One region of the Pseudoroseomonas sp. WGS1072 genome, then DNA from elsewhere that is predicted to be linked to it. Evidence: riboswitches for the same ligand, from Rfam matches in the RefSeq annotation. Region 1 holds a riboswitch; the other holds the start of a gene.
What was found. Region 1 has a riboswitch for glycine ahead of ACF3NH_RS19145 (D-amino acid dehydrogenase). Riboswitches for the same ligand answer to the same signal wherever they lie in the genome.

Region 1 (3,390 bases):
ATGCGCCGCAGGCTAGCGGGACGGTCACGAGATGCGTCAAGCGATTGATTCGCCTCAGGAGTCGCGGAGGAGTCCGGCGTGCCTCACAATCCCGCGAGACGCGGCCCGGCCGCCTCAGGCGGCGATGTTGCGCCGCGCCTCCTCGCCGATCGCCTCGGCCACCATCTGCGCCGTCGCGGCGGAGAGGGTCCAGCCGAGATGGCCATGGCCGGTGTTGTAGAAGACGCCCGGACGACTGCCGCGGCCGATGCGCGGCATCATGCCCGGCGTCATCGGGCGCAGCCCCGCCCAGGGGACGCTGCGCGCCGTGCTGACCTCGGGGAAGAGGTCGCGCACCCAATCGACCAGGGGCCGGACGCGGTCGGCGCGGATGTCGCGGTTCTCGCCGTTGAACTCGGCCGTGCCGGCGACGCGGAAGCGGTCGCGGCCCAGCCGGCTGGTGACGATCTTGGTGGCGTCGTCCAGCAGGCTGACCTGGGGCGCGGCGTCCTGGCTCCGCGCATCGTCCAGGTGCACGGTGATGGAATAGCCCTTCACCGGATAGACGTTGACGCGGTCGCCCAGCAGCGCGGCGAAGCGGCGGCTGGCGATGCCGGCGCAGACCACGAGGCGGTCCACCACCTCCACGCCGCCCGGCACGCCCCGCCCGGCCTTGTCCCAGGCGATCTCGATGCCGCGCGCGGTGTGGGTGATGCGGCTGACCTCGGCCTCGGCGACGAAGCGGGCGCCATGGCGCTGGCAGGCCTCGGCCAGGCCGCGGGTGAACTTGTGGATGTCGCCGGTGGAATCCGAGGGCGTGAAGAATCCGCCGTAATAGGTGCCCTGCAGCGCCGGCTCGATGGCGCGCATCTCCTCCGGCGTCACGGCGCGGCGGTCGAGCCCGCCCTCGGTCAGCAGCGCGTTGGTGCGCTGCGCCGCCTCGAAGCCCGGCCGGTCGCGGTAGATGTGCAGGATGCCGCGCCGCTCCAGGTCGAAGTCGATGCCCTCCAGCGCGGCGATGTCGAAAAGGTGCCTGCGCGCCGCGATGGCCAGGCGCGTGGTCTCGATCGTATGGGCGCGGTAGTGGCGGATCTGTCCCAGGAACTCGCCCATCCAGCTGTACTTGTGCCAGCCGGGGCGGGGGTTCAGCAGCAGCGGCGCATCCTGCCGCAGCATCCACTTCATGCCCTTCAGCACCGTCGCCCAGCTGTTCCAGACCTCGGCATTGCTGGCCGAGAGCTGGCCGCCATTGGCGAAGGAGGTCTCCATCGCGGCATAGCGGTGCCGGTCGAGCAGCACCACCTGGTGGCCGCGTTGCAGCAGGGCATAGGCGGTGGTCACGCCGGTGATCCCGGCGCCGATGATGGCGATCTTGCTCATGGGTCGAGCCGTCTCCGTGAGGATGGCGCGGCAGCGCGGTGCGGTCCTCGGCCGCGCCCGTCTGCCCCCATCTGTCACGGTGCCTGAGAGCTTAACCCGGCGCGCCGGGATATCCCCTTCGGCGGGCGGTGCCGGGGCCATGCCCGGTCCGCCTCTCTCCAGATCGTCCTCGCCCTGCAGTCCGGGTGCCTGAGAGTTTCCTGGGGGGTTGCTCCGTCGGCGGCGGCATGGCGCCTCTGACGAGGGCCTGCCGCGCTCTCCTGCCTGGCTTCGGCGGACGCGGCGCAGGGTGGCAAAGCCGCGCCGGCGCCGTCAAGCACAATCGGCCCTCCCGCCTCAGCGGGGCAGCAGCACCTCCAGCGCGGCGGCCAGCGAGCGGCGCCAGTCCGCCGGCTCGATGCCGTGCACCCGGCCGATCCGCCCGCAATCCAGCCGGCCATCGGCCGGGCGCCGCGCCTTGGTCGGATACTCGGCGGTGGTGATGGCCTTCAGCGCCGGCACCCTGGCGCCGCGTTCCGCCGCCTGGGCGAAGATCTCGGCGGCGAAACCGTGCCAGGTGGTCCAGGGCGCGCCGGTCAGGTGGAACAGGCCGAAGGCCTCGTCGCCGGCCCCGGCGGCGGCCAGGCGCGGCAGCATCCGGGCGATGGCCTCCGCCAGGTCGGCGGCGAAGGTGGGCGCGCCGTGCTGGTCGGCGACGACGCTGAGCGTCTCCCGCTCGGCGCCGAGGCGCAGCATGGTCTTGAGGAAGTTGTTGCCGTCGGCGCTGCAGACCCAGGCGGTGCGCAGGATGGCGGAGCGGGGATTGGCGGCCAGCACGGCCTCCTCCCCGGCGCGCTTGGAGGCGCCATAGACACCGGCCGGGCTGGCGGCGTCGGTCTCGACATAGGGGCTGCCCTTCAGCCCGTCGAAGACATAGTCGGTGGAGACATGCACGAAGGGCAGGCCGCGCCGGGCCGCGGCCTCGGCCAGCAGGGCCGCGCCGGTCGCGTTGATGGCATAGGCCAGGTCGCGCTCGTCCTCGGCGCGGTCCACCGCCGTGTAGGCGGCGGCGTTGATGACGACCTCCGGCGCCGTGTCGGCCACGGCGCGGGCGATCGAGGCCGCGTCCGTCAGGTCCAGCTCGGGCGCCTCCAGGGCGGTGACCTGGTGCCCGTCCCGCGGCAGGCGGCGGGAGAGCGCCAGGGCGAGCTGGCCGGTGCGGCCGGCGACGAGGATCCGCATCAGCGGGCGGAGCCCTGGCGACGATGAAGGGGGTGAACCGGCATTCTCTGTCTCCCTGTCTCTCCCCGTCTTCTAGGCCGGGCCCGCCGCGCCGCCCAGCCCGCCGCTGCGGGTCCCGGCCCGCCCGGGGATGACAGGAGCGTCATTTTCGGGCCGTCCCGCCAAAAAACCTGTGGAAGGCGGGGCTTCGCGGGCCTTCCGGGCCGGGCGCGCGCTTGACCGGCCACGGGCGGTTGTGTCTCTCCTCGGGCATTACCACCAAGTCGGAGTGACGCCTTGACCGAAGATACCCGCCCGCTGAGCCGCCAGGATCTGATCGATTCCGCCGCCGCCGCCACGGGCCTGCCCAAGACCCAGGCCGATGCGGTGCTGAAGGCCGTGCTGTCGACCCTGGGCGACACCCTCGGGGCCGGGCGCGAGGTTCGCCTGGCCGGGTTCGGCTCCTTCGCGGTGAGCGAGCGCGCCGCCCGCCAGGGCCGCAACCCGGCCACCGGCGAGGTGGTGGAGATCGCCGCCAGCCGCACCGTGAAGTTCAAGCCGGCCAAGGATCTCAAGAGCCGCCTCGGCGAGGCCGGCTGACGGCGCGCGGCGGAGGCCTCCGGGTGCTCCGCCGCCCCTGACATTTCCGGCCCCGCCCCCTCCGGTCTTGACCCCTTCGGCGCCCGGCGGAATGGTGTCGTGTCCCCAGGCAGGGAGAGCGGCGATGAGCGGGCCCGATCACCATCACCACCATGACCATGACCATCATGACGAGGGTAGCGAGCTCTCGGGGATGGCGCTGCGCGTGCGCGCGCTGGAATCCCTGCTGGT
Region 2 (3,390 bases), on a different contig from region 1:
GGCGATGCCGCTGGCGCCGGGCCCGATGCCGGAGACGGTCCTGGTCAGGCGCAGCGCCCTGGTGTCCACGACGTAGAGCACGCCCTCCTTGAGCGACAGGCCGGCGAGGTAGAGGCGGCCGCGGGCCGGGTCGAGGGCCAGGCGGCGCAAGCCGTAGGGGGCCTCCTCCTTGCCGTCCTCGCCGCGCACCTTCGGCGCCAGGGTCAGCGTGCCGACCACGCTGTTCGCCGCGACGTCGATGGCGCTGACCGCGCCGTCGATCGCGTGGCTGACATAGAGCCGGCCGGCCGCGTCGTCGAGGATCACGCCGAAGCCCTTCAGCGGCAGCGGGATCTCGGCCTGCACCGCCAGCGTCTGCGGGTCCAGGCGGAAGACGCGGCTCGGCGGGGCGCCCTCGCTGAAGCCGCCAGCCGAGGCGACGAAGAGGGCACGCTGGCGCGGGCTGTAGGCCAGCTCGTAGAGGTGCGGGGCCAGCTCCTGCCGGGTGGCCAGGCGCTGCGCCAGAGCCGGGCGCGCACCCAGCAGCGGGGCCAGCAGGCCGGCCGCGCCCAGCCCGAGGGCGTGGCGGCGGGTCAGCGGGAACGGGTGGGAAGGCTGCGGCATGATGGGTCCTCCGGCGCCGGATGGCGCGGTGTGCCTATACGATAATGATAATCATTTTCAAGCGGGAGCCGGCCTTACCCGCCCCGGCGGCAGACCAGCCTGGGCTGGCGCAGCGGCTGGTTCGGCGCCAGCCGCTTCGGCAGCGCGAGGGCCGGGCGCAGGCCGGGCGCGCAAAGCCCCTGGCCCAGCCGCGCCGGCAGCGGCACCTGCCCGCCGCGGCCCCAACCGGCGCCGAGCCGCGCCATGGCGACCCGGCGGCTATAGGCCAGGCCGCGCTCCGCCTCGCCCGAATGGTAGCGCGCGATGGCCCGGCCCCAGTCGCCATGCGCGGCATAGAGGCTGCGCAGGAAGCGGATGGCGTAGCGGACATTGGCGCGCGGCTCGAAGCCCTCCTCCAGGCTGGCGAAGGCCTGGGGGTGGTGCATCAGGTTCACCTGCATGCAGCCGATGTCGATCGAGCGGGTGCCCCCGGCTAGCCGCGCGGCGACGGCGGCGATGGCGCTGTTCTTGCTCGGCGCGGTGAAGCCCTCACCGGCGGCGTTCCAGGTCCAGGGCCAGGAGGCCGGGCGGCCGGAAGGGTCGGTGCCGCCGCTTTCCACCAGGGCGATGGCGCCGAGCAGGCCGGGCGGCAGGCCGGAGCCCGGCTCCTCCGCCGCGATCGCCTGGCGGCAAAGCTGCCAGTCCGCGGCGGCGCGCTGCGCCCGGGCCGGGCCGGCGCTGAAAGCGAGGCAGAGCAACGGGGCCAGCAGGAGCGGCAGGAGGCGCATGGCCAGCAGATGCCTTGCGGCGCGCACCCGGGTCAAGCGTGGCGGGGGGGGGAGGTGTGGCGGGGGCCGGGCGTGGCCGGAGGGCGGCGCGGGCCGCCGCGCCGCGCGATCCCCGCTTGCGCGGCGCTCCGCGCTCGGGCATGAGGGCCTGACCCGCTGATCCCACGCGGGAGAGAGTGGCGCATGCCATCGCCGAAGGCGCAACCGGCCCCCGGAAACGCTCAGGCACAAAGGGCCGCGTGGGGAAGGGGCCTCTGGAAAGCCCGGCGCCTGGCGACAGGCAATGGCACCGACGGAGTAAGGCGCGCAACGCCCGCGCTGAATCTCTCAGGTCATCGGACAGAGGGGGGCCACAACCCTGACCCGCCACGCGCGAGCGCGGCGCTGGAGGTTCCGTGGCCGAGACCCTGCTTGAAACGCCCCTGGCGTCCCTTCACCGTGAGCTCGGCGCCCGGATGGTGCCCTTCGCCGGCTATGCCATGCCGGTGCAGTACCCGGCGGGCATCCTGGCCGAGCATCTGGCGACGCGGCGCGGCGCCACGCTGTTCGATGTCTCGCATATGGGCCAGGCGGAGCTCCGGGGCGAGGGCGCGGCGGAGGCGCTGGAGCGGCTGACGCCCGCCGATGTGCGGATCCTGAAGCCGGGGCGGCAGAAGTACGGCCTGCTGACCACCGAGGCCGGCGGCATCCTCGACGATTTCATGGTCGCCAATCTCGGGGACCGGCTGTTCCTGGTGCTCAACGCCAGCCGCAAGGATGTGGACTGCGCCGCCATCGAGGCCGCGCTGCCCGCCGGCGTCACGCTGAACCGCCTGCCGGACCGTGCCCTGCTGGCCTTCCAGGGGCCGGCGGCGGTGCCCGCCCTGGCGGCGCTGGCGCCGGATGTGGCGGCGTTGCCCTTCATGGGCGTGGCCGCCACCCGCATCGGCGACATCCCCGTCCTGGTCAGCCGCAGCGGCTATACCGGCGAGGACGGCGTCGAGATCAGCGTCGCCGCCGACCGGGCCGAGATCCTGGCCCGCGCCCTGCTGGCCCTGCCGGGAGCCGCCCCGGCCGGGCTGGGCGCGCGGGATTCGCTGCGGCTGGAGGCCGGGCTCTGCCTCTACGGCAACGACATCGACGAGACGACCAGCCCGGTCGAGGCCGGCCTGACCTGGACCATCGGCAAGCGCCGCCGCACGGAGTGGAACTTCCCCGGCGCCGCGCGCGTTCGCGAGGAACTGGAGAACGGTCCGGCGCGGCTGCGCGTCGGCATCCTGCCCGAGGGCCGCCAGCCGGCCCGCGCCCACACCGCCATCGCGGTTGGCGGCGAGACGGTGGGCGAGGTGACGAGCGGCACCTTCGGCCCCTCGCTGAACGGCCCCTGCGCCATGGGCTATGTGGCGCGTGGCCATGCCGCCGACGGCACGGCGCTCGAACTGATGGTGCGCGGCAGGGCGATTCCCGCCCAGGTCGCCGCCACCCCCTTCATCCCTCACCGTTACGCCCGATAAGGACCGCCACCATGGCCGAGCTGAAATTCTCCCGCGACCACGAATGGGTCCGGCTGGACGGCAATATCGCCACCATCGGCATCACCGACCACGCGCAGACCGCGCTGGGCGATGTGGTCTTCGTCGACCTGCCCGAGGCCGGGCGGCAGGTGGCGGCGGGCGACGCCGTCGCCGTGGTGGAGAGCGTGAAGGCGGCGTCCGACGTCTATGCCCCGGTCGGTGGCACCATCACCGAGAGCAACGCCGCGCTGGCCGACGACCCGGCCATGGTGAACAGCGCCGCGCAGTCGGAGGGCTGGTTCTTCAGGATGGAGGTGGCCGACCCCTCCGAGCTGGATGCGCTGATGGATGCCGAGGCCTACCAGGCCTTCGTCGACAGCGAAGCCTGAGCGGACGCGGAAGGGGAGCGGGCATGAGCAGCGCCATTGACGAGCTGAACCGGCTCGAGGACCACGCGGCCTTCGGCAGCCGCCATATCGGGCCCTCCGCGGCCGAGGTGGCGGAGATGCTGAAGCTGGTGGGCGCCG

Region 2: another riboswitch for glycine. It lies ahead of gcvT (glycine cleavage system aminomethyltransferase GcvT); the one in region 1 lies ahead of ACF3NH_RS19145 (D-amino acid dehydrogenase).

The regions. Positions count from the first base shown of each region.
Region 1 is NZ_JBMPSU010000002.1:219,448-222,837, forward strand. Features, by position in the region: gene ACF3NH_RS19140 (hypothetical protein) at 1-2, opposite strand, end outside; gene ACF3NH_RS19145 (D-amino acid dehydrogenase) at 115-1,359, opposite strand; glycine riboswitch at 1,429-1,523, opposite strand; glycine riboswitch at 1,527-1,632, opposite strand; gene rfbD (dTDP-4-dehydrorhamnose reductase) at 1,696-2,580, opposite strand; gene ACF3NH_RS19155 (HU family DNA-binding protein) at 2,857-3,159, shown strand; gene nthA (nitrile hydratase subunit alpha) at 3,284-3,390, shown strand, end outside.
Region 2 is NZ_JBMPSU010000001.1:2,294,897-2,298,286, forward strand. Features, by position in the region: gene ACF3NH_RS10910 (YncE family protein) at 1-603, opposite strand, end outside; gene ACF3NH_RS10915 (transglycosylase SLT domain-containing protein) at 678-1,370, opposite strand; glycine riboswitch at 1,528-1,618, shown strand; glycine riboswitch at 1,622-1,716, shown strand; gene gcvT (glycine cleavage system aminomethyltransferase GcvT) at 1,766-2,863, shown strand; gene gcvH (glycine cleavage system protein GcvH) at 2,875-3,252, shown strand; gene gcvP (aminomethyl-transferring glycine dehydrogenase) at 3,276-3,390, shown strand, end outside.